Regions from separate parts of the Limnomicrobium aquaticum genome, predicted to be linked through region 3. Evidence: predicted binding sites of a transcription regulator. Region 3 holds the regulator's gene; each other region holds the start of a gene.
The links. The regulator LexA, encoded in region 3, represses DNA repair genes until DNA is damaged. The targets are predictions, from matches to a motif close to TGTTCNNNNTGTGTTCNG.
Positions count from the first base shown of each region.

Region 1 (10,589 bases), on a different contig from region 3:
TTCGCCAAGCTCGTGCAGCCGGCCAAGACCTTCCTCATGTTGCCGGACGAGGTCCAAAAGAACCGCAAGGCCTGGGTGGATGAATGGGTCGCCGCCATGGGCGCGAAGTAAGGATCACCGATGCCTGCGCGGCGCGGCATGAGCGGGGAACGGATCGGAGGGGCCTTGGCGCTCGCCTTCATTCTCGGCTTTGTCGCGCTGGCGCTTGCCCCGTTCGTCCGCTTCGGCAGGGTCGGCGGATTCGATCCGCAGCTTGCGGGCGTGCTGCAATTCACGCTCTGGCAAGCGGTACTTTCGACGCTACTCTCCGTCTTCTTCGGGGCGATCGTGGCGCTTTCCGTGGCGCGACGACCGACGCTTGCGGGCCGCGTCTGGCTGCTGCGCTTCATGGCCGCACCCATGGGGCTGCCGGCGCTCGCCGTCGCCTTCGGCGTGCTCGCCGTATGGGGACGGGAAGGCGCATTCAATAGTGTGCTATCTTTTTTAGGCATCAGCCCGAAGCTCAATGTCTATGGAATAACCGGTATCCTGATAGCGCACACATTCTTCAACATTCCGCTGGCCGCGCGACTGTTTACGGCGGCGCTCGATCGCTTCCCGCCGACCTACTGGAAGCTAGCCGCCAATCTCGGTCTCGGGCGGATTTCGCTCTTTCGTCTGGTGGAAGGGCCCGCGCTGATGGCGGCCCTGCCGGGCGTGGCGGGGCTGATCTTCATGCTCTGCGCCACGAGTTTCACTCTCGTCCTGACGCTCGGCGGCGGGCCGGCCGCCACCACGCTGGAGGTGGCGATCTATCAGGCGCTGAAATTCGATTTCGAACCGGGGCGGGCGGTGTTTCTGGTTCTGGTGCAAATGTTGCTCACGGGGCTGGTGCTGCTCTTCCTTGCAGTTTTCCCGACGCCTGCCGAGGAGCGGGCGCAGCAGGGGACTGGGCTGCGCCGTTTCGATGGCGGTTCGCCCGTCTCGAAACTCTGGGACGGCCTCGTCATCGCCGCCTTTCTTGTCTTCTGCGGAGCACCCTTCATGGCGATCCTGATCGATGGGTTGCGGGCGGATTTTCCGCATCTCTTCGCCGACCGCCTTTTCTGGCGGGCGCTTGAGACCAGCGCCGCGCTAGGGCTTTCAGCGGCGCTGCTTGCCCTTCTGCTCTCTTGGCTGATTGCGATGGCGCGGGTCTCCAGCGGCTCCCGCCTCTTTGCCGGCGGGCTGGATGCGGGCGGATCGCTGATCCTGCTCACGCCGCCTATCGTGCTGTCGACAGGATGGTTCCTGTGGCTCAAGGGCGGCAGCGGTTTCGCGCCTCACCTGCTTGTCGCGATCATCAACGCCTTGATGGCGCTGCCATTTGCATTGCGCGTGTTGCAGCCGGCGGTGCGCAGCCATGTCGAGCGGACGCGGCGGCTGTCGGAAAGCCTTGGCCTCACGGGCCACCAGCGGCTTCGCATCATCGATGTGCCGGCGCTCTCGCGACCGCTCCTGATGGCCTTCTTCTTCGCGCTTTCCCTTTCTCTGGGCGACCTCGGTGCGGTGGCGCTCTTCGGCGGCGAGGGCTTCGTGACCCTGCCATGGCTGATCTATGCCCGGCTCGGCAGTTATCGCACCACGGACGCGGCGGCGCTGACGCTCATCCTGGCTGTTATCTGCATGGCTTTCGCCGTGCTCGGCACGCCATCTGAACGGCGGCGCGGGGAGGCGGGGCGATGACTGAAGCCATTAGACTCGGAGGCGTCGGCCTGACGCTGGGCGGCCACCGCTTCCTTTTCGATCTCGCGGTTCCTGCGGGCTCCTTCACGGCGGTGACCGGTCCCTCGGGATCTGGCAAGAGCACGCTGTTCAACATCATTGCGGGCTTCGAAACGACGGATGCCGGTCGTGTGCTTCTGGGCGGGCAAGACATGGAAACCGTTTTGCCCGGCAAGCGGCCCGTTTCGCTGGTCTTCCAGGACAACAATCTCTTCGCCCATCTCGATCTCTTCACCAATGTCGCGCTGGGCGTCAGTCCCTCGCTGCGGCTGGATGCGGCGGGGCGGGTATTGGTGTCCGAGGCACTCTCCCGCGTCGGGCTTGCCGGGTTCGAAAAGCGCATGCCGGCTACGCTGTCGGGCGGCGAAAGGCAGCGCGCCGCCTTTGCTCGAGCCCTCGTACGCAAGCGGCCGATCATTTTGCTTGACGAGCCCTTTGCGGCGCTCGATCCCGAGCTTCGTCATCAGATGGGCGGCCTTCTGGCCGCGTTGCACCGCGACGAAGGCTTCACCGTGTTGATGATAACGCATGATCCGGACGAGGCGAGGCGGCTTGCTGACCGGTTCGTTCTCATTGAAGGCGGCCGCGTTGTTCGCGAGGGCGAGATCGCGGATCTGCGTGCCCCTCGCGTCCGTTGAAGCGCCACAATTCCGACGGGTCGCGATGCGATGCGGCTCTGCAACAGCTAAGCAAATCTGCGGCATTTTTCTGTGCAAAAGTCTATGCAACCGAGGGTCAATCGGCTAGACCGGGCTTGCCATGCTGCAAAAGCGAAGACCGGACCTCGCGAAGCGATGGGTGGCCGGCTTCAGGCGGGAATGCGGAACGAGATGAACAAAGCTTTGTTTTTGTTTGCTGAAGGCGCCAGGACGCGTCGCGTGCCGGCAGGCCTTGCCAGACGGGTGCCGCTTGTCACGATGCTTGCCCTCAGCGTTGCGCTTTCTTCCTGCCAGAGCATCGTTGCCGATACTGCCGCAAGCGCGATCGGGCCATCCAGCAATCCGCAGGTCTTCTCCGAAGCTCAGAAGAACGATCCGAACGCTTCGATGGGCGCGCGCGAACATCCGCGGATTCTGGCGACCTACGGCGGCGAATATAATGACGAGAAGACGGAAAAGCTGGTCGCCCGCATTGCCGGTTCGCTGACCGCCGTTTCGGAAAACCCGAAACAGTCCTATCGCATCACCATTCTCAACTCCCCGGCCATCAACGCCTTCGCGCTGCCCGGCGGATATCTCTATGTCACGCGCGGCCTTCTGGCGCTCGCCAACGATGCTTCGGAAGTCGCGGCCGTGCTCGCGCACGAGATGGCGCACGTCACCGCGAACCACGGCATCCTGCGACAGCAGAAGGAAGAGGCCGAGCAGATCGCAAGCCAGGTTGTGTCTGAGGTTCTGCAGAACGACATGGCCGGTCAGCAGGCGATTGCGCGCGGCAAGCTGCGCCTAGCAGCGTTCTCGCGCAATCAGGAACTCCAGGCCGACGAGATCGGCGTGCGCATGCTGGGCGAGGCGGGTTACGACCCCTACGCCGCCGCACGTTTCCTGACCTCGATGGAAAATTACAGCCGCTTCACCGCCGTCAACGGCGACGACCAGAGCCTCGACTTCCTCTCCAGCCATCCCAGCGCCCCGCAGCGTGTGGAACTGGCGCGCCAGCATGCCCGCCGGTTTGGCCAGGAAGGGACGGTCGGCGACAAGGGTCGTGACTATTATCTCGCTGGCATAGACGGTTTGCTCTTCGGCGACAGCCCGAAGGAAGGCTATGTGCGCGGGACCACCTTCCTGCATGCCAATCTCGGCATTCGCTTCGATGTGCCGGAAGGCTTCCAGATCGACAACAAGGCTGAAGCCGTGCTCGCGACCGGGCCGGGCGACATCGCCGTGCGCTTCGATGGCGTGTCCGGCCAAACGCAGATCTCGCTCACCGACTACATTGCCAGCGGCTGGGTGACCGGACTCGACAAGACATCGATCCGGGCGATCAAGGTCAACGGAATGGATGCCGCGACGGCGCGGGCCTCGGCGCAGAAATGGGATTTCGACGTGACCGTCATCCGGTCTGGCTCGCAGATCTATCGCTTCCTGACGGCGGTGCCGAAGGGTGACGCGAAGCTGGAAGAGGTTGCCGGCGAAATCCGGGATTCCTTCCGCCGCATGACGACAGCCGAGATTGCCTCACTGAAGCCGCTGCGCGTCCGCGTCATTACCGCTGGACCGAAAGACACGGTGGACACGCTGTCGTCCCGTATGATGGGGACCGATCGCAAGGCGGATCTCTTCCGTCTGCTCAACGCGATGACGGCGTTCAGCCCCGTTCGCCCCGGCGACAAGTTCAAGATCATTTCCGAGTAAGCGGCAACTCCGCTGAAGACGTTATCCTTTTGAAAAAAAAGAAAAACCCCGGTCTTTCGACCGGGGTTTCGAACATTCGGAGACAGAAGCTCCGCAGATTATGCGGCTTCTTCTTCCTCTGCCGCGTCGTCCTCTTCGATGGCCTTGCCACGCTTCGGACCCTTGTTCAGGTTCGTCTCGACGAGGCGCACGGCTTCCGTTTCGGAGGTGCGGTTGACAGCAGCGATTTCGCGAGCCATGCGGTCGAGAGCTGCTTCATAAAGCTGACGCTCGGAATAGGACTGCTCCGGCTGGTTTTCAGCACGGTAAAGGTCACGCACGACTTCAGCAATTGCGATCAGGTCGCCGGAATTGATCTTGGCATCATATTCCTGCGCACGGCGCGACCACATGGTGCGCTTGACGCGGGCCTTGCCCTGAACGACCTTAAGAGCCTTCTCGACACTGTCGTTTTCGGAAAGCTTGCGCATGCCGATGCTGACGGCCTTTGCGACCGGAACCTTCAGCCGCATCTTGTCCTTCTCGAAGTCGATGACAAAAAGCTCGAGCTTCATGCCCGCAACTTCCTGCTCTTCAATAGTCACAATCTGACCGACGCCATGAGCGGGATACACGATGGACTCGCCCGTCTTGAAGCCGTGTCTGATTGCTGCCGGTTTTTTCTGCTGGATCGTCATGCGTCAAAAAACTCCCTGTTTTCCCTTGGGGCTTCGCGGAAGCCCAAGGCCGGGTCAGTTCGGCCCGGGTAGACGGCAAGGCCGTCGTTGGCACTGGCTGGCCCATCAGCCGGGCGCAAAAACAAAATCCCTCAACGCAAACACACGATAAGCAACGCGACGGTTGCTGTTCAAATGTTTGATCGCGTTTTCAGGATCAGTTGCTTTCGTGGTGGTTGGCGCGTTCAAAAGTGACGCGTTTGGGTCAGTATTGATACCCTATCATAAAAAACTGAGGAAATCAACGATTTGATATGGCAACTGCATGACAAACAGGGCAGCCACCCATGATCGGGTGGCGCCCGCGCCGATTCATTTTTATATCAGGCCACAGTCTCGAAGCTACGGCTCAGTTGCCCTGGCCGGGTTCGGCCGAGAAGTACTTCTCGAACTTGCCTTCCTCGCCGTCGTACTTTTCGGCTTCGGGCATCGGGTCACGCTTGACCGTGATGTTCGGCCAGATCGATGCGAATTCCGTGTTGACCTTCAGCCACTTTTCCATGCCCGGCTCGGTGTCCGGCTTGATGGCCTCGGCCGGACATTCAGGTTCGCACACGCCGCAATCGATGCACTCGTCCGGATGGATGACGAGGAAGTTTTCGCCCTCGTAGAAGCAATCGACCGGGCATACTTCGACGCAGTCGGTGTATTTGCAGCGAACACAATTGTCAGTCACGACATAGGTCATGCGGCACTCCAGTTCAAAGGGCCAGTTCAAACAGGCGGATTTCAAATCAATCGACGCCATCTTTTTCGAACGTCAGGTAACGGCTTTAAAATCCCATTGCAAGCGCAAAACCTGCCGAAATTGCCGCAGGTGCGAGCATGAATTTCCAATCGTCAATCGATGCCGGAAAGCCCGCGCTTCAGTCGGTCTATGGCGCGCCGGTCCTTCTTTTCAGGACGCCCTGCACCCAGGGCACGCTGGGCCTGTTCGAAGGGGGTTACCGCGTCTCTTGGTGGCGGGGGTGGCGAGAGGTCTTCGTAAAGCAGCTTCGCCTCTTCGAAAGGCCCCCGGCGGTCTCCGCCAGCAACGACCTTCAGGACGATGTCGCGCCGTTCCAGCGTGACAGCCACCAGGTCGCCCGGCTTGACCTGTACTGAGGGTTGGGCAATGCGCTGGCCGTTTACCGTGACCTTGCCGCCGGAGACAAGCGTCTGCGCGAGCGAACGGGACTTCGCGACGCGCGTGAAAAACAGCCACTTGTCGATGCGCTGGCGCGCGGCAACGAGCGGCTGGTTCTCCGGCATGCCTGGCTGACCTTATTTCTTCATCTGATCCTTGAGGATCGCGAGCTTGGCGAAGGGCGAGTCCGGATCGATCGGCTTTTCCTTGCGCGGCGGTGCAGCACTCATCGACTTGTTACGGTCATTGCGGTCATGCTGCGGCTTGCCACCACCGGGCTTGCCGCCAAAGCGCTGTTCCTTGCGGTCGCCTTGCGGACGATCTCCCTGCGGGCGTTCACCCTGATTGCGCTCGCCCTGTGCCCGATCGCGGTTGCCGCCACGGTTTGCACCCTGGTTGCGGTCGCCACGACCTTCGCCACGGCCTTCGCCACGGTTCTGGTCGCGGGGACCACGGTTGTCACGGCGCGGACCGGCATTCTGGCGCGGTTCGCGCTCATGGCGGCCACCCGGACGCCACAGAAGAACCGGCTTGGGAGCGGCTTCCTCGGCGGGCGTTTCGCCGGCCGCAACAGCTTCTGCCGGTGCGGTTTCGGGAGCGGCGGCTTCGGAAGCGACCGTGTCCGACGAGGCTGCTTCTGCGGGAGCGGCAGCCTCTGCAGGCTGCTCGTCATGCTCGTGACCCGCGTCGCTGTCCGCCGTGTCGTCCTCTCCTGCTGCGGCCTCCGCATCGGCGGGTGCTGCGGCGGTATCTGCCGGTGCAGACTTTGCGTCCTGCGCGGCGAGGTGCGATGCGGCCTCTTCAGCGGTGACGCTGTCGGCGCGATAGCCGAGACCCTTCAGGATCTCTTCCATGTCGTCGGGTGTCGCGCCGAGGATGGAAAGCATGGCCGGCGTGGTGACGAAGCGACGGCCGTCATAGGCGCCGTCCGGACGCTTGCCCGTTTCCGGCTTCCACTGCAAGAGCGGGCGGATCAGGTCGGCGAGACGTTCCAGGATGTCGATGCGCACGGCGCGCTTGCCGAGGAAACGGAAGCCGGCGAGACGGTAGAAGTTCCGCTCGATCGCGTGGTCCGTCACCACGGAGGTGCGGCCGGCGGCGAGAACGGGGATGAGGTCGCCATAACCGGGCTTGTCCATGGCGTCGTTCTTCAGCGCCCAGAGAAGCGTAATGAGTTCGGCCGGGGCCGGCTTCAGAAGTGCCGGCATGAAGACGTGATAGGCGCCGAAGCGAACGCCGAGCTTGCGGAGCGCTGCACGATGCTCCTGGCTCAGCGACTTCACCTCTTCTGCAACGTCGCGGCGGAACAGCACGCCGAGATTTTCGACGAGCTGGAAGGCGAGACCCTTGGCGAGGCCTTCGAGGTCTTCGGCGCGCGACAGATCGTCGAGCGGCTTCAGCACGGTTGCGATGTGATGATTGACGAAGCGCTCGATGCGGGCGGCGACGTGATCGCGCGCCGGGCCGGTCAGCTGTTCGTCGGCGAGAAGGATCACGCGCGGATGCAGGATATGATCGGTCGAGGTGAGGCGGGCGACAGGATCGCCCAGCCAACGCACGACGCCTTCCGAGGTCAGCGCCAGATCGTTGTTGCCTGCGGCATGGAGACGGGCGGCGCGCGCCTCGAATTCCAGCGCAAGCGCCTTCTGCGCTGCCGACAGCATCGCCTTGGCTTCCTGGCCTTCCGCCGCGTTTGCCAGCGTGAACCGGAATCCGGCCAGCTGTCCGACGTGGTGGCCTTCGACGAAGACGTCACCGTTTACACTGATTTCTGCTTCCAGCATCGCATTCTCTCTCAAGCGCTTCATGAGCACAGATGTCCTGCGATCAACAAAGCGTTTCGTCAACCTCTCATGAAGCGCGTCGGATAGCCTATCCTCGATTTCGCGCGTCTTTTCTTGCCAGTGTGTCGGATCGGCAAGCCATCCGGGGCGGTTCGACACATAGGTCCAAGTTCTGATTTGCGCAATGCGCGCCGATAAACTGTCGATTTCCCCATCGGTCCTGTCCGCGCGACGGACCTGTTCGGCCATGTAATCCTCGTTGACATGGCCGCGGCGGACCAGATCGGAATAAATGGTCGAAATGATGTCGGCGTGCTGCGCGGGGGCAATCCGGCGGTAGTCGGGAAGCGCGCAGGCTTCCCACAATGTTTCCACCCGCGCGGGCCGGTCTGCGAGGTCGCGGATCTCGGGAAGTGCCGCGAGGAAGTCCAGCGCCTGCAGGTCGACCGCCGGGAGGGCGCGGGTAAGGCCGTGGACTGTTGGCGCGGCGTTGAGGCTTTCCTGCAGGGCGCGGATGGAGGAATAATCCACGGCCTTGGAGCGCCATTGCAGCACCTTCACCGGGTCAAAGACATGCGCTTCGATGCGCTCCACCAGCTCGTCATCGAAGGGCGCGACCTGGCCGGTGACGCCAAACGTGCCGTCATTCAGATGCCGCCCGGCGCGGCCGGCGATCTGGCCGAGCTCGCCCGGATTGAGGTTGCGATACTGGTAGCCGTCGAACTTGCGGTCCTGGGCGAAGGCGACATGGCCGACGTCAAGGTTCAACCCCATGCCGATGGCGTCGGTGGCGACGAGAAAATCGACATCGCCCGACTGGTAGAGACCGACCTGGGCGTTGCGGGTGCGGGGCGAGAGCGCGCCGAGCACCACGGCCGCGCCGCCGCGCTGGCGGCGGATCAGCTCGGCAATCGCATAGACCTCTTCGGCCGAGAAGGCGACGATGGCGGAACGCGCGGGAAGCCGCGTGATCTTCTTCTGCCCGGCATAAAGAAGCTGCGACAGGCGCGGGCGCTCGACAATCGTGATGCCCGGCAGGAGATGGCTGAGGATCGGGGCCATGGTGGCCGCGCCAAGGAAGAGCGTTTCTTCGCGGCCGCGCAGATGCAGGATACGGTCGGTGAAGATGTGGCCGCGTTCCAGGTCGCCGGCGAGCTGGACTTCGTCGATGGCCGCAAAGGCCGCCTTCGTCTCGCGCGGCATGGCCTCGACCGTGCAGACCGTGAAGCGTGCGCCGGGTGGCGAAATCTTCTCCTCGCCGGTGACCAGCGCGACATTGGCCACACCCACCTTTTCGGCGACGCGGCTGTAGACCTCGCGGGCCAGCAGCCGCAACGGCAGCCCGATCACGCCCGAACCGTGCGCGACCATGCGCTCGATGGCGAAATGGGTTTTCCCGGTGTTCGTCGGTCCCAGCACCGCGGTCACGCCGCGCCCGCTCAGGATCATGGGCTGGATGGTCACGTCGTTGTTGTTCCCGGCTCTGCCGGCCTTGCATTTCTTGTCTGCTCAGAGACATGCCCGCTCGGGCGGCGAAGCGCAAGGGCGAAGGTGATGTGGACAGGTCCTGCAGATGGCGTTTCCGATGCCGTTCCGCAAGCCTCGGAACAGCTTGCGAACGAATCGGAGACGAATCGATGACTCTTCCTCGTTCCTTATCTGTTCTATACCATATGTAGTCGGAATCCCAGATTCATCTCCACATCCTGAATCGTGCGGGCGAATCCGGATTCGAGTCGCGGCAGTTGTGGGGAATCGCTCGCAAGGGCTGGCAAGCGGGATTGGAATTTATGGTTAACAGATTGTTAATTTTGACCAATTCCGAGCTTTTTTGGCGTCTCCGTTAACACCTCGACCAAAGCCGGAACGAATCATCGACGAATCAGAGATCTATTCTCGTTGCGGTTCTGTTCTCCACAAGATGTGGTGGGTTTGCCCTCCCGCCGCCCATAGAAACGATTCGGGAGCGTTCCGGTTTTGGCGGTGTGGTTGAGCGGCGTTAACGATTTCAGTGCGGTCTTCATTATTCGGTAAGTTATCTCTCACGTTAACCTTTTGCGCCCCGAACCAAAGCAGGAACGAATCATCGACGAATCACCGACCTGGTCGTCTTCCCGGTTTGTTCACCGCAATATGTGGTGGAAAAACAATTTGTTAACCATAGAAAGCAGTCTGCTGAATGGCCCTTGACGGCGCTTTTATTAACCTTTGCGCTTGCGGGCGGGAACGTTCTGTTTTCTGGTTGGGCTACAGGGAATCAGCATGAATTTGGGGGAGGGAGCATGGAACTCGTCACCTATCGCGGTGTCGTCTATCCGGTGCAATGCGACGTCATGGGACACATGAATGTGCAGCATTATATCGGCGCGTTCGATCAGGCCGGCTGGCATCTGGTCGCCGCCATCGGCTACAAGCCGTCCTGGCTGAAGGAGCGCAACTGGGGCTGGGCCGACCGGCGCTATGAGATCGACTTTGTCGACGAACTGCCTGTCGGCAGCCTCTTCGAAGTGCGCAGCCGGTTCCTGAAGGTGGGGCACACGTCGCTCACGACGCATCACGCCATGTACAATTCGGAAAAGGGGACGCTGTCGGCGGAAATCACCGCCGTGACGATCCTGTTCGACCTTGTGGCCCGCAAATCGACGCCTCTGCCGCCGGAAATGGTCGAGGGGGCGAAGGCTTATCTCGTGGAAGCGTCTGTCTGAAGGCCGAGGGCCTGTCTCAAGGCGGCGTATTGTTGCCCGCTTGTGTCGGTGAAAGCCTCGGCGCGACTGGAGGGTGTGTCGTCGAAGGTGATCTCATAATCGAACTGGCTGATCGTGAAGTCATGACGCCGGCCGTCGATCACATTGTAGAAATGCGTGCC
Region 1 is NZ_JBEPMB010000007.1:143,397-153,985, reverse strand. It holds gene thiB (thiamine ABC transporter substrate binding subunit) at 1-111, shown strand, start outside; gene ABID16_RS18840 (thiamine/thiamine pyrophosphate ABC transporter permease ThiP) at 121-1,704, shown strand; gene ABID16_RS18835 (thiamine ABC transporter ATP-binding protein) at 1,701-2,381, shown strand; gene ABID16_RS18830 (M48 family metalloprotease) at 2,661-4,097, shown strand; gene ABID16_RS18825 (CarD family transcriptional regulator) at 4,196-4,774, opposite strand; gene fdxA (ferredoxin FdxA) at 5,163-5,501, opposite strand; gene ABID16_RS18815 (RNA-binding S4 domain-containing protein) at 5,654-6,064, opposite strand; gene ABID16_RS18810 (helicase-related protein) at 6,077-9,172, opposite strand; gene ABID16_RS18805 (acyl-CoA thioesterase) at 10,006-10,428, shown strand; gene ABID16_RS18800 (YunG family protein) at 10,404-10,589, opposite strand, start outside.
Region 1: the regulator LexA is predicted to act here: its motif matches at 9,373-9,390, upstream of ABID16_RS18810 (helicase-related protein).

Region 2 (10,589 bases), 450 kb from region 3:
ACCAGTGTTGCGCCTTCGATCACCGTTGCCGCAGTCTTCTCCATAGAGACGATCCTTTCCGCCGGGAGCATTTGACAAGCGCCGACGAATCCACCCTCGCCGCGCAGTTGAGCCGGTCCTAGGCTTAGCCTGTGACGTTTTTACGAATGAGCACCGCGATACCCCGACCGCTCAAAAGCGCGGCCCGGCAAAGCCCGGCCAGGGCAAGGTCTTGGACGCGCGTAGAACCTGAAGAACCGCGACGGACGGCATCGGCGTCAGGACGCGGCAGGCCGCGCCCGCGGCCGCCGGCATGGGCGCATCATAGGCTTCGTGGGTCCATGGATGCAGGCGTCCCTGCCAAAGTAGAGACGGCGCCTTGGGTGCATCCGGCAGCGTCACCATAACCCCATCGGGCAGGTCTCCCAACCGGGCCTCGAAGGTGATCTTGCCACCGTTTGCCGAAAGCCGGGCGGCATGAAGCGCGTTATCCATCGCGTCGGCAGACGGCCGCTCTGCGAAGGCAAGCGTCCATCCCTCCCGATAGGCCTCGTAATCCTCGCGCCGGCATTCGGCGCAGGGGCGATGGCCGGCGGCGAGCGCGGTCGGCTCGTCGGCAAAGAAGAGTGGTGTGTAGCGTCCCGGCGTATCGAAGGTCGCGAGAATGCCGCGCGGATGGGTGAGACGGCAGGCAATCCAGCGCTTCACCTTCCAGTCGCGGGCGATTGCGCCGTGACCGTCATGCAGATCGCCGCGATTGCCCATGAGTTGACCGCGAGCGGGAACGGCCTCGATCCTGCCGAAGGGCGTTACGCGATTTCGCCTGGGATGCATGGCCATGTTGCGCCTTTGATTGAGATGAACTCTGGAACCATTCCAGATGCTTGATCCCACCGGAATGAAACGAGGATCGATCAGATGACCCTTTGAACATAAGGGGGAGAACGCCGATCCTGTGCAATGGGGTCGATAGCCCGTGGACGATGCGCTCAGGACAGCCATCTGCCCGCACTCCTCGATTGGCCAGGTATCTTCTGCTGAAGCGATTGTGTCGCGCCGAGCAGGCAACACTCCTCTTTGGGAGATTGGGATTTGGCGTTTCCGTCCCCTCGGCGCGTCGCCCCTTTGTTGCCTTGTCTGCACAAGCGCCATGCAGCATTTGCTTCATATTTCGGCAAAATCCATTCAATTGTCAGCCTTCGCTTTCGCAGTCCCTCTCCTATCGCCTTCATCGATCGTGGCACGAGGTTTGCTTGACAATGGTCATATCACAAAAAGGACGTGACCATGCTCAGAAGACAATTCATCGCCATCGCAACTGCCGCTATGGCTGCAACCGCGGCATTTGCGGGCGCAGCGCAGGCCGACGCACTGGCCGACATCACCAAGAGCGGTACGATCAAGGTGGCTGTCCCGCAGGATTTCCCGCCTTTCGGCAGCGTCGGTGCAGACATGACGCCGCAGGGCTATGACATCGACATGGCGAAGCTGATTGCCGACAAGCTCGGGGTCAAGGTCGAACTCGTACCGGTGACCAGCGCCAACCGCATTCCCTACCTGCAGACGAAGAAGGTCGATCTGGTCATTTCGAGCCTCGGCAAGAACCCGGACCGCGAGAAGGTCATCGACTTCACTTCGGCCTACGCACCGTTCTTCAACGGCGTGTTTGCGCCGGCCGATGCCGCCATCAAGTCGGCCGCTGATCTCTCGGGCAAGACGATTGCCGTCACGCGCGGCGCCGTCGAAGATCTGGAACTGACCAAGGTCGCCCCGGCCGATGCGACGATCAAGCGCTACGAGGACAACAACGGCACGATCTCGGCCTTCCTGTCCGGTCAGGTCGATGCGGTTGCCACCGGCAACGTGGTCGCCGCCGCCATCATCGCGAAGAACCCGCCGAAGAAGCCGGAAATGAAGTTCCTGATCAAGAACTCACCCTGCTTCGTCGGTCTCAACAAGGACGAGCCGGCGCTTCTCGAAAAGCTCAATGCGATCATCGCAGAGGCCAAAAAAGACGGTTCGCTCGGCAAGATTTCCGAGAAGTGGCTGAACGCACCCCTTCCTGCCGATCTCTGATCGGTGCTGCGGGCCGGCCTCCTCCTGATTTCCTCCCGGGCCGGCCCGCATCTCTTCTATTCCATTCTGATACCCGGCCTTGAGCTGGCGCGAGGTGAGGCTTGGCCTACCATTTCGATTTTTCATGGATCCCCGACTATGCGGGCGTGATCCTCAAGGGGCTGGCGATCACGGTCGAACTGACGGTTGTCGGCGGGCTTGTGGGCGTGACGCTCGGCACGTTCTGCGCCTGGGCGCGGGCGCTCGGGCCAAACTGGCTGAAGCCCGTAATCGGCGGCTATGTGGAGCTGATCCGCAACACGCCATTCATGATCCAGCTCTTCTTCATCTTTTTCGGCCTGCCCTCCATCGGCGTTCACATGAACGAGCTGGTGGCGGCCAATATCGCCATGGTGATCAATCTCGGGGCCTATAGCGCCGAGATCATCCGCGCCGGCATTCAGGCGACGCCGCGCGGGCAGTTCGAGGCAGGCGCCAGCCTTGCCATGTCACCCATCCAGACCTTCCGGCACGTCATCCTCGTTCCGTCGCTGCAGCGCATCTGGCCGGCCCTTTCCTCGCAGGTCATCATCGTGATGCTCGGCTCGGCGGTCGTCTCGCAGATTGCGGCGGAAGACCTGACCTTCGCGTCGAACTTCATCCAGTCGCGCACCTTCCGCGCGTTTGAGGCCTATTTCCTGACGACGCTCATCTATCTGACGCTCGCGATCCTGCTGCGCGCCGCCATGCGCGGCATCGGCACGATCATCTTCCCGAGACGGAGGCGCGCATGAGCGACTTTTCCACCTGGGACATCGTCCGCAACCTGCTTCTGGCCGCGCGCTGGACGGTCGTGCTTTCGCTCGTCTCCTTCATCGGCGGCGGCTTGCTCGGCGTCATCCTGCTCTTCATGCGGATCGGCAAGGTCTCGGCGGCCCGCGTCTTCGCGCGCTATTACGTGGAGCTCTTTCAGGGCACGCCGCTGCTGATGCAGCTCTTCCTCGCCTTTTTCGGCCTTGGCCTCTTCGGCATCAATGTGCCGGCGTGGCTCGCGGCGGGTCTCGCGCTGATCTTCTGGAGTGCCGCCTTCCTCATGGAAATCTGGCGTGGCTGCGTCGATGCCATTGCCAAGGGCCAATGGGAAGCCTCGTCGAGCCTCGGCATGGGCTACTTCCAGCAGATGCGCTACATCATCCTGCCGCAGGCGATCCGCATCGCCGTGCCGCCGACCGTCGGCTTCTCGGTGCAGGTCGTCAAGGGAACCGCGCTCACCTCCATCATCGGCTTTGTCGAACTCTCCAAGGCCGGAACCATCGTCACAAATGCCACCTTCCAGCCTTTCACGGTCTATGGCTTCGTGGCGCTCATCTATTTCGCCCTGTGCTGGCCGCTGTCGAAGAGCGCCCAGGTGCTCGAAAGGAAACTGAATGTCGCTCATCGAAATCACTGAAGTCCGAAAAGCCTTCGGCGACAACGAGGTCCTGAAGGGCATCAACCTGAATATCGAGCCGGGCGAAGTCATCGCCATCATCGGCAAGAGCGGCTCTGGCAAATCCACCCTGCTCCGCTGCATCAACGGGCTTGAAACGATCAATGCCGGTTCGATTGCGGTTGCCGGCGCGCAATTGCTGCCGGACGAGCTGCACCTGCGGGCGCTTCGCTTAAAGGTCGGCATGATCTTCCAGCAGTTCAACCTGTTTCCTCATCTGACCGTCGGCGGCAATGTCATGGTTTCGCAGACCGTGGTGAAGAAGACCGCGAAGGATCAGGCGGAGGCGATGGCCCGCAAGATGCTCGACCGTGTCGGCCTTGGACACAAGTTCGATGCCTATCCTGACGAGCTGTCGGGCGGACAGCAGCAGCGCGTAGCCATTGCCCGTGCGCTGGCCATGGAGCCGATAGCGCTGCTCTGCGACGAGATCACCTCGGCGCTCGACCCGGAACTTGTGCAGGAAGTGCTGGCCGTGGTGCGCGAACTTGCCGCCGAAGGTATGACGCTGGTCATGGTGACGCATGAGATGAAATTCGCCCGCGATGTCTGCTCCCGCGTGGTCTTCATGCATCAGGGCCGCGTTCACGAAATCGGCCCGCCGGAAGATGTTTTTTCCAATCCACAGACGGCGGAACTCAAACAGTTCCTCGGCATGCTGTAACCGCACCCGCCCTGCAGGGGCGGTTGCCGGTGTGACCCTTCATAGGAAAAACCGCATAAGGGCCGCCGTGGCAACGCCGAGCGCGGTTGCGGCCAGAAGCGGCAGTCGAAGGGCGGCGAGCGCGGTCACGGCGGCGGCGGCAGTCTCCGGGAGGCCTGTCGCAAGCGCGACCGGCGCGACAAGCGCCATGAGAACGGCGGGCGGGACAGCCCCCAGAAGCTTGCTTCCGCGCGGGCCGAGCCGCAGGCGGCCCATCAGATAAAGGCCCGACAGCCGCGTGAAGACGGTGGCGCAGGCCATGGCCAGAATGGCGGCGAATGCTGAAGGATCGAGCGTCATGCCGGCAGCTCCTCCGGCCACAGGAATTCCTGCACGGCGGCCGCAGCAATCCCGGCAGCGGCACCGGCGGCGATGTACCAGGCGCCGGGTACCAAACGGTGAACGAGAATGGCCGCAAGCCCGCTTGCGGCAAGGATCAATCCCGTCTCGCGCCCCTTCCAGAAGCCGGTGACGAGGGCGATGAAGACGGCGGTGAAGGCGAAATCGAGACCCAGCGCACGCGGGTCTCCGATGGCCGAACCCGCAAGGACACCGACAAACGTCGATAACAGCCAGGTGAGGTAGAAGGGAACGGCAATGCCGGCATACCAGGCGGGCGTCAGCGTTGCCGCCATGGCGCGCTTTTCGGCCATGGCCCAGACTTCGTCGGCGAGCATCAGCATGGCGAGATAGCGAAGCCAGACCGGAAAAGCCTGAAGCTTGCCGCCGAGCGACATGGAAAGGAGTACATGGCGGATGTTGACGAGAAGCGCCGCGAGACCAAGGGCCAGCCAGGGGGCCGGTTGCCGCCAGAGATCAAGCGCCACGAATTGCGAACCGCCGGCAAAGACCAGCGCGCTCATCAGCCCGGCTTCGGCCACCGAGAGCCCTTTGGCTGCAGCGCCCACGCCAAAGATCATGCCGATGGGCGCGACCGCGATCGTCAAGGGGAGCGTGGCAAGTGCCCCGCCGCGAAAATCATCAAACCACGTCTGTCTCATCATGCCTCCGTCATTGCGACAGAAGCTTTAGCGTCTCGGCACCCGGCGCTCTTGAAGGAAAGTGCTCGGAGAGAAAACCGGGCCGCCGATCACTGATCCAGATGCGCGTTGCGGTAAACGGCGGGCGTGACACCGGTGCGGGCCTTGAACTGACGCGTCAGATGCGCCTGATCGGCAAAGCCGCAATCAAACGCGGTATCGGCAATCGGCGCGCCCTTTTCGAGCAGTGTTCGCGCCGCGCGAATGCGGCGGTCCGTCAGCCAGCCATGCGGCGGCATGCCGAACTCCTTCTTGAAGGCGCGGATGAGATGGGCGCGCGAAAGACCCACCGCATTGGCCACCTCTGTCAGGCCGACGTCGTCGCGATAGCAGGCATCGAGAAGATCACGCGCCTGCCGGACCGCATTTCCCGCCCGCAAAGAGGAGACTTCGATCGCTTCGCCTGCAAAAACATTCATGAGGTTCAGCATCAGGCTCTGGAAATGCGATTCGAGTTCCAACCGTGCCCAGCCCGCCTCGATCTGCCGATGAAGCGACAGGAAGGCGGCAGCCAGCTGGGGCGCCACAACCGTTTCATCCGGAAAGGTGAAGCTCTTCGGCAAATGGCGTTCGGCTGCATCCTCGGCCACGGCGCGCAGCGCCTCCACGCTCGGATACATCATGCGGTAGCGATAGCCGTCCTCATCCGGCCGGCCCTCGTGAATGACGTCCGGGTTGATCAGATAGATCGTGCCGGCCCCCGCGCTGATGGAGGAGCCGCGAATGCGCGACTTCTGGACGCCCGCCTCGATGACGCCGATGCAGAAGGTTTCATGCGTGTGCGGCGCGAACTGGAGCGTCCGGAAGGTGGCGGAGAGGCATTCGAGCCCATCCAAAGCCTCGGCACGCCAGAAGCGCGCGCGGTCACGGCTTTCCAGCGGTCCGGATGAACCTTCTATCTCATGGGCATCGTTCATGGCCCGACGATAGCGACGCGCTGCGGCCGCGTCTTGAAGAAAATGCGCATGGGCGGGCGGCTTGGTAGAGATTGCCGAATTGCAAGGCCATCGCGGAATTTTATACCGCCACGTACACCCCGGCGTGATTGCCTTCGCACATGCGAGGGGGTAGACCATGCGGCATGGATGACGAACTTGACGACGACCTGATTTTCACGCCTTTCGAGGCCGCCCCTTCGCGCCTGACGATCGATCTCGGCGCGTTGACCGAGAATTGGCGGATGCTGCAGAAAGCCTCCGGCAAGGCACGCACGGGCGCTGCCGTGAAGGGCGATGGATACGGGCTTGGCATAGAAGCGGTGGTCCCTGCCCTTTACGATGCGGGCTGCCGCGACATGTTTGTCGCCACGCCCGACGAGGGCATGCTGGCGCGGCAGTTTGCGCCGGAAGCTCGCATCTTCGTGCTCGCAGGCGTATGGCCAGGGGTCGAAGCGCAATTCTTCAGTCATGATCTCGTGCCCGTCCTCGTTTCGGAAGAGCAGATCGCCTGCTGGTCGAATGCCGTTGCCTTCGATGAGGAGCGGCCCTGCGCGCTGATGGTCGATACCGGCATGAACAGGCTGGGCCTGTCGGTGGAAGAAGCTTTGGCGCTGGCAGACGATCCCACCCGGCCGGCCAGCTTCTCGCCGGTTCTACTGATGAGCCATCTGGCCTGTGCCAGCGATCCGTCACATCCGTTGAACCGCAAGCAGCTCCAGTCATTTCAAGCGCTTGCGAAAGCCTATGAAGGCGTTGATTCAAGCCTCGCCAATTCGCCCGGTATCCATCTTGGGCCGGAATATCACTTCGATGTCACGCGTCCGGGCATCGCCATCTATGGCGGCGAGGCGGTGGATGGCGTGAAGAACCCATCGCTACCTGTTGTGACGGCTGAAACGCGCATCCTGCAGATCCGCCATGCAAAGGCGGGCGAGCCTGTCTCCTATGGCGCGTCGCATGTGCTGACCCGCGACAGCCGTCTCGCCATCGTTTCGACCGGCTATGCCGACGGCTATCATCGGGCGCTCTCCGGCTCCGGCGTACCGCTGCGCCAGACGATTCAGGAAGGCGGCTTCGGCTTCGTTGCCGGCCGCCGCGTTCCGGTTGCCGGGCGCGTCACCATGGACCTCACCATCTTCGACGTCACCGATGTGCCGGAAACCGAAATCCGCGCCGGCGACTATATCGAGCTTTTCGGCGCCCATATTCCGCTGGACGATGCAGCCCGTGCAGCCGGAACCATCGGCTATGAACTGCTGACGAGTCTCGGCAATCGCTATCAGCGCGCCTATATCGGTGGTTGAAAGCAAGCTCCGCAAACATTTCAGGTCGGCTAAAAAATCTCGCTGCCATCATGTAAGCTCCGATTAACATTAGCGATATTCCGGCCAACGAGCGCGTCGAAACCGTTTTTCAATATGTTCGTGATATCTAAATGGTCACGCGATTTCGAAGACGAACCGTTGCGCGAAATGGTTTGACGATGACACCTGACGAGAACACACACGATCCGCAATCGGAGGAGGCCGTAGAACGCGCCCGCCGGACGCGTGTGTTCAAGGGTGCCCATGCGGCATTCAACCAGGAGCACAGCGCGGTTCCCTGCATTGTTCGCGACCTGAGCGAATCCGGGGCGAAGGTCGAGTTCAGCCTTGGCTGGATCGTCCCCACAAATTTCACGCTGTTCGTCGAGCTGGACGGCTTCAAGGTCGAATGCGAAAAGGTCTGGCACAGGGGCGACCTTTATGGCGTTCGCTTTACTGGGCCCCGGATACCGACCGACCTTGTGCGCAAGCAGCGCGTCGATCTCTACGACGCCCGTAATGTCGTGGAAGAAGCCGAAACAACGCCGGCCCCCACCCCATCTTTTGGTCGGTCGGCCAAGAAACCCGTCTTCGGCAAATTCAAGTAAATCCGCCCGCCTCGGCAATCTGCAACGCTACCGCTTCCGAGAAATCGCCGCACCGTTCAACCCGGCACCGACTGAACGCGGGTCGCACGCGGCAGTGAGTACCAGTCTTGCTCAGGATCGGTCATGGCGAAAAAACCGCGCGGCGATTGCGGCGGCGGTGCAGGATCGCTAGATAGAGCCCTTGATTCTCTTTTTGTTCCGGGGTGAGTCCAGCAAATGGCTAAAGCACGCGCACAATTCGTCTGCCAGAATTGCGGCACGGTTCACTCGCGCTGGGCCGGCAAATGCGATGGCTGTGGCGAGTGGAATACGATCATCGAGGACGACCCGACGGGCGGCATCGGTGGTGGCCCCGGCAAGGTACCGAAGAAGGGCCGCGCCGTGGCGCTGACCGCGCTCTCCGGCGAGATCGAGGAAGCACCGCGCATCCAGACCGGTATTTCCGAGCTTGACCGCGTGACCGGCGGCGGCTTCGTACGCGGCTCTGCGGTGCTCGTCGGCGGAGATCCTGGGATCGGCAAGTCGACCGTGCTGATGCAGGCTGCGGCGGCCCTGTCACGCAAGGGCCAGAAGGTCATCTATGTCTCGGGCGAAGAGGCGGTGGCGCAGATCCGGCTGCGCGCACAGCGGCTCGGGGCGGAGACCACCGACGTGCTGCTCGCCGCCGAAACCAATGTCGAGGACATTCTGGCGACGCTCGCCGACAGCGGCAAGCGGCCGGATCTTGCCATCATCGATTCGATCCAGACGCTCTGGTCGGACACCGCCGATTCGGCCCCCGGCACGGTGACGCAGGTGCGGGTCGGCGCGCAGGCGATGATTCGCTTTGCCAAGCAGACGGGTGCTGCCGTCGTTCTCGTCGGCCATGTCACGAAGGACGGCCAGATCGCCGGCCCCCGTGTGGTCGAACACATGGTCGATGCGGTTCTCTATTTCGAGGGCGATCGCGGGCATGACTACCGCATTCTGCGCACGGTGAAGAACCGCTTCGGGCCGACCGACGAGATCGGCGTCTTCGAAATGTCCGACAAGGGTTTGCGCGAGGTTTCCAATCCGTCGGCGCTTTTCCTGAGCGAGCGAAACTCCAAATCGCCGGGCGCGGCGGTCTTTGCCGGCATGGAAGGCACCCGTCCCGTTCTGGTGGAAATTCAGGCGCTGGTTGCGCCGACGTCGCTCGGCACTGCACGACGTGCTGTGGTCGGCTGGGACTCGGCGCGGCTCTCGATGATACTCGCGGTGCTGGAGGCGCATTGCGGCGTGCGGCTCGGGCAGCACGACGTCTACCTCAATGTCGCAGGCGGATATCGGATTTCGGAGCCCGCAGCCGATCTAGCTGTGGCTTCCGCACTGGTTTCCTCGCTTGCCGGTATTGCCCTTCCGCCCGATTGCGTCTATTTCGGCGAAGTCAGCCTCTCCGGTGCCGTGAGACCCGTTGCGCAGGCCGCGCAGCGCCTCAAAGAAGCCGAGAAGTTGGGATTTACGAAGGCCGTCCTGCCGGTCTCTGGCGACGCACTCAAGGGTGCGGGCGGCCAGTGGACGGAAATCGAAAGCCTGCCGGATCTCGTGGCGCGCATCGCGGGCTCGAAGCTGAAGGCCAGGCAGAACCAGGACGAAGAATAAGGCCGCCGGAAGCGGTCTCATGGGGAAACGGGCCACGGCATGGCGAAGGTCCGTGGTTCTTGAAAGTTGGAGTGACACTCAATGCCCATTACGCTTCTCGACGGCATCGTGCTTGGCGTGGCGCTTTTCTCGGCTGTCCTTGCCATGGTGCGCGGCTTCTCCCGCGAGGTGCTTTCGGTCGCCAGCTGGGCGGGTTCGGCCTATGCCGCCTACAAGCTCTATCCCTTCGTGCTGCCCTATGCGCAGCAATATACCAGCTCCAAGACCGTGGCATTCGCTGGTTCTGCTGGTGTGGTCTTCCTTGTCGCGCTCATCCTGCTTTCCTATATCACGATGAAGATTGCAGACTTCATCATCGACAGCCGCATCGGCGCGCTGGACCGCACGCTAGGCTTCCTCTTCGGGGCGGCCCGCGGCGTGCTGATCGTCGTTGTCGCGATGATGTTCTTCAATTGGCTCGTCGAGCCGACCAAGCGGCCAGACTGGATCTCGAATGCCAAGTCGAAGCCTCTGATCGACAATCTGGGCAACCGGCTGATCGCCATGCTGCCCGACAATATCGATGCGACGCTGCTTGAGCGCCTGAAGGGTGTGATGCCCCAGAAGGGTACGGAAGAAGCGCCGGACGACGCGGCGGACGATGGCACCGCACCGGACAACGCAGCGCCGGCCAACCCGAAGGCGCCGGATGCGACCAAGTCGCCCGAAACGACCAAGACGCCCGATGCAAAAAAGGCGCCTGACACAACAAAGGCGCCGCGAACAAACGGCACGAACGGATAAATCTGCCTGCGGCCCCCGAACGGGGCCGCAAATGATTTTGCCGAGGAGCAAAGAGAATGAACCATCTTGA
Region 2 is NZ_JBEPMB010000001.1:1,451,752-1,462,340, forward strand. It holds gene ABID16_RS07235 (alpha-D-ribose 1-methylphosphonate 5-triphosphate diphosphatase) at 1-44, opposite strand, end outside; gene ABID16_RS07240 (hypothetical protein) at 172-819, opposite strand; gene ABID16_RS07245 (transporter substrate-binding domain-containing protein) at 1,267-2,055, shown strand; gene ABID16_RS07250 (amino acid ABC transporter permease) at 2,157-2,828, shown strand; gene ABID16_RS07255 (amino acid ABC transporter permease) at 2,825-3,484, shown strand; gene ABID16_RS07260 (amino acid ABC transporter ATP-binding protein) at 3,462-4,187, shown strand; gene ABID16_RS07265 (AzlD family protein) at 4,227-4,526, opposite strand; gene ABID16_RS07270 (AzlC family ABC transporter permease) at 4,523-5,230, opposite strand; gene ABID16_RS07275 (helix-turn-helix transcriptional regulator) at 5,317-6,183, opposite strand; gene alr (alanine racemase) at 6,348-7,508, shown strand; gene ABID16_RS07285 (PilZ domain-containing protein) at 7,688-8,116, shown strand; gene radA (DNA repair protein RadA) at 8,333-9,736, shown strand; gene ABID16_RS07295 (CvpA family protein) at 9,818-10,519, shown strand.
Region 2: the regulator LexA is predicted to act here: its motif matches at 8,300-8,317, upstream of radA (DNA repair protein RadA).

Region 3 (10,589 bases):
CGCGACTGCACGATTGCAGGCGGTGCGAGTGTGCTGTGCTCTCTTATCGGCAACAATGTCATCATTCACAACGGCGCGCGCATCGGTCAGGACGGTTTCGGCTATGCGCCGGGTCCGACGGGCATGATCAAGATCGTCCAGATCGGCCGTGTGATCATTCAGGACAACGTCGAGATTGGCGCAGAAACCACGATCGACCGCGGCACGATGGACGACACCGTGATCGGCGAGGGAACCAAGATCGACAACCAGGTACAGATCGGCCATAACGTACAGATCGGTCGTCATTGCGCGCTGGTCAGCAAAGTCGGCGTGGCAGGCAGCGCGAAGATCGGAAATGGCGTGCAGATTGGCGGTGCGGCAGGCATCAACGGTCACATCTCGATCGGCGACGGTGCCCAGGTCGCAGCCATGAGCGGCGTCATGAACGATGTGCCTCCGGGCGAGAAAGTCGCGGGACAGCCCGCACGTCCCATCAAGGAGTTCTTCCGCGAAATCGCCGAGCGCGCGGCGAGATCCGGGGCGCGGAAGGCAAAAGGCGGAGAGAGCGCATGAGCGAAGACGTGAAATCGCAACTGGCAACCGCGGAAATTCAAGAGCTTATGGCTCTGCTTCCGCATCGCTATCCATTCCTGCTTGTCGACAAGATCCTCGAGATCGATGGCGACAATTCCGCGATTGGCATCAAGAACGTCACCGCCAACGAGCCGCAGTTCATGGGGCATTTCCCCGGCGAACCGATCATGCCGGGCGTTCTGTTGATCGAGGGCATGGCGCAGACAGCCGGCGCGATCTGCGCGCGCATGCAAGGCGGCGGCGCGAAGCTGGTCTACTTCATGACCATCGATAATGCGCGCTTCCGCAAGCCGGTCCGCCCGGGGGATCGCGTGGAATACCACGTGACCAAGCAGAAGCAGCGCGGCAATATCTGGAAATTCCATTGCGACGCAAAGGTCGATGGCCAGCTCGTGGCCGAGGCCGATATCGGCGCCATGCTGCATAACAAGGCATGATCATGAGCAAGATTGCAGGCAGCGCGCGGATTCACCCGATGTCGGTCGTCGATGACGGCGCTGAGATCGGTGAAGGCGTTGTCATCGGGCCATTCTGTCACGTCGGTCCGAAGGTTGTTCTGGGCGCCAACGTTGAACTGGTGAGCCATGCTGTCGTTGTCGGACGCACGACGGTGGGAGAGGGCACGCGAATATTTCAGTCCGCCGTTGTCGGTGGCGATTCCCAAAGTGCCAAGCATAGCGCCGTGGATACGACGCTGGAGATCGGGCGCAATTGCACGATCCGCGAAGGCGTGACGATGAACACCGGCACGGTGGAGCATGGCGGTCGGACAGTCGTGGGCGACAGTTGCCTGTTTCTCGCCTATTCGCATGTGGCGCACGATTGTCAGGTCGGCAACCATGTCATCATGTCCAACAACGTGCTTTTGGCCGGCCATGTGATCGTCGGCGATCACGCAATCATCGGCGGTGGTGCGGCTGTGCACCAGTTCACGCGTATCGGCCGCAACGCCTTTATCGGCGGTCTGTCTGCTGTCTCCTATGACGTCATTCCCTACGGCATTCTCAACGGTAACCCCGGCCTGCTGGAAGGGCTGAACGTGGTTGGAATGAGCCGGGCTGGCATCGATCGGGCGGTCATTCACCGCGTGCGTCATGCCTACAAGGCAATTTTCGAAGGTGAGGGTTCCGTGCGCGACAAGGCTGCTGCCATTCGCCACGAATACGAGGATTGCCCGCAGGTGATTGACATCCTCGACTTTATCGCGGCAGAAGCCGACCGCGCACTGTCGACGCCAGCGCGCCGCCGCAAGGGCTGACGCGCCATGCAGGCCGGCGATCAGTCAGCGTCCGGCAGGTTGGCGATCATCGCCGGCGGTGGTCTCCTTCCGCATTATCTGGCTGAGGCGGCTCGCCGAAACGGAGAGAACCCGCTGATCATCCAGTTGCTTGGTGAAGCCGGGCCTGAATGGAACGGTTACGATCTGGAGCATGCTTCGGTTGGCAATTTCGCCGGCATCAAGGAACTCTTCCGGCGCTTTTCCATTACGCGGGTCGTTCTGTCCGGCTCGGTTCGCCGCCGCCCCGAATGGCGGCAGATTCGCCCCACGCTGGGCTTTCTGGCTACGGTTCCCTTCGTTCTGAAGACCCTGCGCCGTGGCGGTGACAACGCCGTATTGGAGATGGTGATCGCACTTCTCGAAGCGCTGGGATGCAGGGTGATCGGCGCACACGAGATCGCCCCCGACCTGCTCGCGTCCGCGGGGCCCGTGGGTAGGTGGACGCCGGACTCTGAGGCGGAGGAGGACATCCGCGTCGGGATCGAAGCCGCGCTGCAGCTTGGGCGGCTTGACATCGGGCAGGGCGCGGTTGCCGTGGGCGGTCGCGTCGTCGCGCTTGAAGGGCCCGAAGGCACAGATGCGATGCTGAAGCGGGTCGCCGAAATGAGAGCCAGCGGCCGGATCTCCAGCCGCCGCAAGGGCGTTCTCGTGAAGCTCGCGAAGCCACAACAGGATGAGCGCGCGGACCTGCCGGCGATCGGATTGACCACGTTGAAGAATGCGTCCCTTGCAGGTCTCGCCGGGATTGTCGGGGAAGCAGGGCGCTCTCTTCTCCTGGACAGGTCGGAACTCACCGAGGCCGCAAACGCTGCAGGGATGTTCGTGCTTGGCGTCGAGATATCGCGCCCTGAAGCTGCGGAGGCGACATGAACAGGCCCTTGAAACTGGCAGTCATTGCAGGGGAGGTTTCCGGCGACATTCTTGGCGGCGACCTCGTGGCTGCCATTCGGCGTAGCGGACGCGACGTTGAACTCTTCGGCGTTGGCGGCGACCGGCTTCAGCGCGAGGGCCTGAAGTCGCTCTTCGACTTTTCCGAACTCTCGGTGATGGGCATTGCCGACGTGCTGGCCAAGCTGCCATCACTTGTCGGCCGCATTCGCCAGACGGCGGCGGCCATCATCGCAGAGCGTCCGGATGCACTGCTGATCATTGACAGTCCCGATTTCACACACCGGGTGGCCAAACGGGTCCGGAAGCTATTGCCGGACCTTCCTGTCATCCAATATGTCTGCCCGAGCGTCTGGGCCTGGAAAGAGTATCGCGCGCAGGCCATGTTGGATTACGTCGATCTGGTCCTTGCGGTCCTGCCTTTCGAGCCGGCTGTCATGCATCGGCTTGGCGGGCCAAAAACCCTCTATGTGGGGCATCGGCTGTCTGCGGATCCCGATATCCTTCGCGTTCGTGCCGCGCGCGAAAGTCGCGAACCGGGCTCCGCTCCCACCATTCTGCTGCTGCCTGGGTCCCGCAGTTCCGAAATCAAGCGCCTCGGCGACGTTATGGGACAGGCCGCGGCTGAAATCGCGGCGCGACACCCGGGGACGAAATTCCTGCTGCCGGCGGTGGCGAGACAGAAAGAACTTATCCGGCAAACGATATCGACCTGGAGCGTAGCGCCGGCATGCGAAACGGGCGACGCCTTCAAATGGGATGCCTTCGCCCGAGCCGATGCAGCCATCGCTGCGTCCGGGACTGTCATTCTGGAACTGGCGATGGCCGGCGTCCCCACCGTTTCAATCTATCGCACCGATCCGATTGTCAAATTCCTGGCAAGCCGCATCAAGATCTGGAGCGCCGCGCTGCCGAACCTGATTGCCGACTACCCGGTGATCCCGGAATATATCAACGATCTGCTACGACCCGCAGCGCCGGTCCGCTGGGTCGAACGCTTGATAGCGGATACGCCGCAACGCGCCGCGATGCTGGCAGGTTATCGCGACGTTTGGAACCGCATGTCGGTTTCACGCCCCTCCGGTGAGCTGGCAGCCAGCGCCATACTCGACCTTCTGGACACGAAAAAGCCGGCGTAAGAGCCGGCTTCTTTTATTGTATAATTGAACGCCGGCCAGCGATTAGCGCTTGTCGACCTTCACATAGTCGCGCTTGGCTGCGCCAGTATAGAGCTGGCGCGGACGACCGATGCGTTGCTGCGGGTCTTCGATCATTTCGTTCCACTGCGCAACCCAGCCGACGGTGCGAGCAAGTGCGAAGAGAACTGTGAACATGGTCGTGGGGAAGCCGAGCGCGCGCAGCGTGATGCCCGAATAGAAGTCCACGTTCGGATAGAGCTTCTTCTCGACGAAGTAAGGATCGTTGAGGGCGATCTTTTCGAGTTCGAGCGCCACCTTCATCAGCGGGTCGTCGCCGTGACCGGTTGCTTCCAGCACTTCATACATCGTCTTCTGCATGATGCGGGCACGCGGGTCGTAGTTCTTGTAGACGCGGTGACCGAAGCCCATCAGGCGGAACGGATCGTTCTTGTCCTTGGCCTTGGCGATATATTCTGGGATGCGATCAACCGTGCCGATTTCCATCAGCATGTTGAGCGCTGCTTCGTTAGCGCCACCATGGGCCGGGCCCCAGAGGCAGGCAATGCCAGCCGCGATGCAGGCGAACGGGTTTGCGCCCGACGAACCGGCGAGGCGAACGGTTGATGTCGAAGCGTTCTGCTCGTGGTCGGCATGCAGGATGAAGATACGGTCCATGGCACGGGCCAGGACGGGGTTCACCTTGTACTCTTCGCACGGCACGGCGAAGCACATGTGCAGGAAGTTGGCCGCGTAATCGAGATCGTTCTTCGGGTAAACGAAGGGCTGGCCGATATGGTACTTGTAGGCCATGGCAGCAATCGTCGGCATCTTGGCGATCATGCGCAGCGAGGCGACCATGCGCTGATGCGGATCGGTGATGTCGGTCGAGTCGTGATAGAAGGCGGACAGCGCGCCGACCGTGCCGACCATGACGGCCATCGGGTGGGCGTCACGGCGATAACCGGTGAAGAAGCGGCTCATCTGCTCATGGACCATCGTGTGGCGCGTCACGCGCGTGTCGAAGTCCTTCTTCTGGGCAGCCGTGGGAAGTTCGCCGTAGAGAAGCAGATAGCAGGTCTCGAGGAAATCGCCCTGTTCGGCCAGCTGCTCGATCGGATAGCCGCGATGCAGGAGAACGCCTTCGTCGCCGTCGATATACGTGATCTTGGACTCGCACGAAGCCGTCGACGTGAAACCGGGGTCATAGGTGAACATCCCGGTATTCTTGTAAAGAGCGCCGATGTCGACGACGTCCGGCCCGATCGTGCCCTTTCGGACCGTCATGTCTGCCTTTTTGTCGTCGAGAGAAAAAACCGCATTATCGGCCATGTTTGCCTCCGGGAGTTCGATGATAGCCGCGGCTGCTGTCGCGGGCATTGAATGAGACTATGGCGAATTTGCTATCCGATTTATTCGCCCCTGCCAAGCACTCGTTGTGCCGAATTGTGCATGCGCGAAATCAACTTTTGGAAGTTTTTATTCCTGCTGTCGCATTTTTCAAAAGGCTGTCTCCTTTCAAATCGATTGAAAACAAGCTGCTGAAATCTAGACGCTTTTTTCGCTCGCCGAAGCGGGACTTGCATCCACCCATTTTAGGTTGCAATCTGTCTGTCATGCGGGGCCGGGGGCGGCGGCGTGGGGACGGATGAGGAAATTCTGGAACTGAATGACGCGCCGCAGCGTCGGCGTGTTGCGCCCCCTGCTGCGGTATCATCCCCGCCTGGCCGCAGCAGAGGAACCGGCCTGTCTCGCCGCCGCGATATACTGCGCTTATGGGGCAAATGGCGTGTCGCGATCATGGACGCAGCCGAGACGGAAGTCGCGCATGGCCACGTCTTTCTCCTCTATCCCGTCTTCATGATTATCGGCGCGGTCTGGTGGTTCAATCTCGCCGTAGATCCGCCGAAGATCCGGCTCATTGCGTGGGGCATTGTCCTGCTTCCGCTCCTGTTCCTGACCCGTTACTCGGCGCCGGCAAAACAGATACCCGTGCGTCTCGCGGCTTTCATTCTCGCGGGAGCCCTGGCTGCCTGGTATCAGACGGCGCACAGCGAAACGGTCATTATCGACAGTCCCATCTCCACCACCCTGACGGCGCGCGTCATCGATGTCGAAATGCGGGAAGCAGGACGCTGGCGCTATACCGTGCAAATCCTCAAGACCGAGCGGCCGCGCCTGAAAAGGCCGCCCACCGCGGCGCTGCTGGGTGTGCGGGGGCAGGGCACGTCCTTTCCGCCCGGAACCGTGATCAAGGGGCTGGCCCGGCTTCAGCCGCCCTCGGGCCCGGTTCTGCCGGGCATGAACGATTTTGCCTTCAGCAGCTATTTCAACGGCGTTGGAGCCATCGGCGGTTTCATGGGTGCTCCACATGCCGTGTCGGAAGAACCGGCCGCGTCCGACACCTTCTCAAAGACGTTTCAGGACTGGCTTGCCGACCTGCGGGGCGCCATCAACCGGCGCATTCTGTCGGTCCTGCCGGGAGACATCGGCGCCTTCGCGAGCGCTCTGGTGACGAACGATACCGCAGCCTTTTCGAAGGAGGGGCTCGAAGCCCTGCGCATCTCCGGTCTTGCGCACGTCTATTCGATCTCCGGCCTCCATATGGTGCTTGCGGCCGGTATCTCCTTTGTGGGCCTGCGCATGATTTTCAGCCTGTTTCCCGGCTTCATCCAGTCGCGCCCGGCCAAAACCTATGCGGCTTTGGGCGCGATCACGGCAAGCGGGCTCTATCTGCTGATTTCGGGAATGCCCGTGCCGGCGGTCCGCTCCTACATCATGCTGGCTGTCGGGATGGGAGGGGTCATCGTCGCGCGAAGTGTGTTGACTTTGAGAAGCGTGGCTCTCGCCGCGCTGGCGATCCTCATAGTCTCTCCTTCGAGTGCGCTCGGGCCGAGCTTCCAGATGTCGTTCGCTGCCGCGACCGCCCTCATTTCAGGTTACTCGCTGTGGCAACTGCGGCCCATGGAGTTCCGCAGGTTCAGCGGGATTCCGCTCTATGCCAACGTCCTTCCCGCCATTCGCGCAGTCGGTGGCGTCATGCTGACCTCGGAAATCGCCGGTGTTGCGACCGCCATCTTCTCTGTCACGCATTTTCAGCGGCTGACCCTGCTTGGCACGCTTGGCAATGTCGCTGCAATGCCTTTCATATCCTTCATCGTCATGCCAGCCGGCTTCCTCGCGGTGATCCTGATGCCGTTCGGGCTGGACTACTATCCGCTCCGCATCATGGGACTGGGGCTGGAATGCACCATGGCGGTGGCACGATTCGTTTCATCGCTCGGTGGCGACGTCGTCACGGGTCAGATGGCTGGCTGGGTTCTGCCATCAACGAGCCTGGCCCTCGTTCTCACGATCCTGCCACGCAGCAGGCTCTTCAGAGTGGCCGGCGCCTGCCTTTTCACGGCAACACTGGTTCTCACCGTGTCCTTTGGCGCTGCCAGGCGACCGGATGTGGTCGTGTCGGAAACAGCAGATCTCGTCGGCCTGCTCATGCTGGACAAACTCACGACAAACACCGCCCGTCCATCCACCTTCGTGATGGATCAGTGGACGAGAGCATTGGCATCGCGGGAGACAGTCAAGCCGGGCAACGTGCCCAAACTTGCGCTTGAGCGCGAAGGCGCTCGAAAGCCGCTTACTGAGGCGGACGAATGGAAGGTGGAGGATGCCATGGAGGCTGCTGGCAAGACTGTCGAACCCGGACGCTTTCTATGTTCCGGACGCGACTGGTGCATCGGCAAGCCTGCAGACAGTCTCCTGATCGCAACCTTCAGCGATTTCGCGTTTCAAGGTCCCGCCTGCCGGCAGGCGCAAATCGTGATCGCGGCTTCGTTCCTGCGCGAGCCCACATGCGGGCCGGGGGAGGGACAGCTTTTCGACCGAAACGCCCTCCGCCGGCGCGGTGCCCTTGCCATCTACCTCGAAGAAACCGCCGATAAGCCGCAGGACACCCGGAGTTCATCGAAATCTTCTGATCAACCATCGCCACCGGCCTACCGGATCATCGGCGCGCTGGACGGGCAAGATCGCCCCTGGCTCCGCCATCGATATTACAACTGGCGAAGCAATTCTTATGGCGAGGCATATCAGCCTGAATAGCGCCCGTGCATTCTCTAGCGTAATTCCGCGCAAAAAGTGGAAACCGGTTTCGCGTCCGGGATTGCGTAAAAACACATAGATAGAGCGTTTCATGTTTCCATCAAATGCTGAAACGCTCTGCTCGCACGAGGCACTCGGCGCATCAATGATAGCGCCGAATCAACCCGACGAGCTTGCCCTGAATCTTCACCCGGTCAGGCCCGAAAATGCGGGTCTCGTAAGCGGGATTGGCAGCCTCCAGTGCGATTGACGCGCCCTTGCGGCGGAACCGCTTCAAGGTCGCTTCCTCGTCGTCGATCAGCGCCACAACGATCTCGCCGGGGCTGGCATTGGACGTGTTGCGGATGATGACCGTATCGCCATCCAGAATGCCGGCGTCGATCATCGAATCGCCCTTGACCTCCAGCGCGTAATGTTCTCCGCCCCCAAGCATCTGCGCGGGAACCGCAATCTCATGCGTGTTGTTCTGGATGGCGGAAATCGGAACACCTGCTGCGATCCGCCCCATGACCGGAACGGAAACACTGGCATCATCATTGGCCGGCGTCGGCGCTTTCGGTGGCTCCGGCACCTTCCCGAGACTTCCCTCGATCACGCTGGGCGAGAAGCCTCGCCGCGGCTGAAGGCTCGGTGTATAGGCCTCCGGCAGCTTGATGACCTCCAGCGCGCGAGCCCTGTTCGGCAGCCGCCGGATAAAGCCGCGTTCCTCAAGCGCCGTGATCAGCCGGTGGATACCGGACTTCGAAGCAAGATCGAGCGCATCCTTCATCTCATCGAAAGACGGCGGGATGCCGGACTCCTTCATCCGCTCGTGGATGAAGAGAAGCAGTTCCTGTTGTTTGCGCGTCAGCATGGGATCACCCCGAAGAATCAAATGAAACAAATCCAGAACGGACACTATATGTTCCATATGTGTTCCGCAAGGTGCTAAGGTTCGATTAACGGTAATGCGTGCGGAACAAAAAAGTGCAGACGGCCCTCCAGTTGACGGAGCCGTGTCTTGCGGAGTGGGTTGTCTTCAACGGCATGGACAAAACGTTACGTGGTGAGCGCGCAGGGATTCGAACCCTGGACCTACTGATTAAAAGTCAGTTGCTCTACCGGCTGAGCTACGCGCTCCCGCGTCTGTCCGGTGCGCAATAGCGAACCGGGCCGGAAAGTTCGCGGAACATATGCAGGAGGCCTTGCCGGGTCAACCCGCAAAATCGCCATTTCTGCGACCATTTGGCGCTTTTTCCGGCGATGCCGAAAAGATGATTGGCGGGTGAGGAGCGTGGGGTCTATATGGGCGTCGTTTTTGGCCTCCCGCGGCGACGGCGGCGGGCAAGGAGTGTTCATGCTGACGGTTGCCGGTATTTCGCTATTCAGCGCGCTTCTCGCAGGCGCCCTGTCCTTCCTCTCTCCTTGCGTGCTGCCGCTGGTCCCTCCGTATCTTTGCTACATGGCCGGCGTGTCGGTCGAGGACTTCCGCAATGGCGGGCAGGGTGCTGCGAACGCCCGGTCACGCAATGCCGTGATCCTCTCCTCCGTCTTCTTCACCCTTGGCTTTGCAACCGTTTTCGTCGCGCTGGGCGCTGGCGCATCGGCGGTCGGGCTGCTGCTTCGCCAGTATATCGACGTGCTCGCCAAGATCGGTGGCGTGATCATCATCATCATGGGTCTGAATTTTCTCGGCCTCTTCCGCATCGGACTGCTCGCGCGCGAGGCGCGGTTCCAGTCATCGGCCAAGCCGGCGACGCTGTCGGGCGCCTATGTCATGGGTCTCGCCTTCGCCTTCGGCTGGACCCCTTGCATCGGACCGGTTCTCGGTGCGATTCTCGGCATCGCTGCGACATCCGACACCGCTGGCTCGGGCGCATTCCTCCTGGCGGTCTATTCGCTCGGTCTGGCCGTCCCTTTCTGGATCGCGGCCTTTTTCTCGGGCGCCTTCATGCGTTTTCTGTCGCGTTTCCGCCGCCATCTGGGCGCTGTGGAAAAGATCATGGGCGGGCTGCTGGTGCTGACCGGGATCGCATTTCTGACCGGATTTGTCGCCAATGTCGCAATCTGGTTCCAGCAGACCTTTCCAATCCTCGGGCAAATCGGCTAACTCGCTCAAATTGCAACCGAACGAGGCGTCGACATGGCGGACATTACGGGACTTGTACTGCCATTCTTCGGGCTGATCCTGATCGGCTATGTGGTGGCCCGATGGAAGCAAATGCCCGCTGATGCGCTTGGCTGGCTGAATATCTTCATCGTCTACGTCGCACTGCCTGCGCTGTTCTTCAAGCTGATTTCCAGAACGCCCGTCGAGCAATTGACCCGGTTCGATTTCATCGTCACCGACGTCGGCACGACCTACGCGATCTTCGGCGTCATCTTCGTCATTGGATGGCTCGGCCGCGATGCCAGCATTCCGGAGGCGACGCTGCAGGGGCTGGCCGCAGCCTATGGCAATATCGGCTATATGGGGCCCGGTCTGGCGCTCCTGGCATTCGGCGAGCGTGCCGCCGTTCCTGTTGCGCTGATTTTCTGCTTCGAGAACATGCTGCATTTCATCGTCGCACCGGCTCTGATCGCGCTTGGCGGCAAGCAGAGCCAATCGCCGGGGCAGGTGGCGCGCGACA
Region 3 is NZ_JBEPMB010000001.1:1,000,407-1,010,995, reverse strand. It holds gene lpxD (UDP-3-O-(3-hydroxymyristoyl)glucosamine N-acyltransferase) at 1-555, shown strand, start outside; gene fabZ (3-hydroxyacyl-ACP dehydratase FabZ) at 552-1,013, shown strand; gene lpxA (acyl-ACP--UDP-N-acetylglucosamine O-acyltransferase) at 1,016-1,834, shown strand; gene ABID16_RS04995 (LpxI family protein) at 1,841-2,725, shown strand; gene lpxB (lipid-A-disaccharide synthase) at 2,722-3,882, shown strand; gene gltA (citrate synthase) at 3,925-5,211, opposite strand; gene ABID16_RS04980 (ComEC/Rec2 family competence protein) at 5,680-7,980, shown strand; gene lexA (transcriptional repressor LexA) at 8,123-8,833, opposite strand; tRNA gene ABID16_RS04970 (tRNA-Lys) at 9,024-9,099, opposite strand; gene ABID16_RS04965 (cytochrome c biogenesis CcdA family protein) at 9,320-10,069, shown strand; gene ABID16_RS04960 (AEC family transporter) at 10,103-10,589, shown strand, end outside.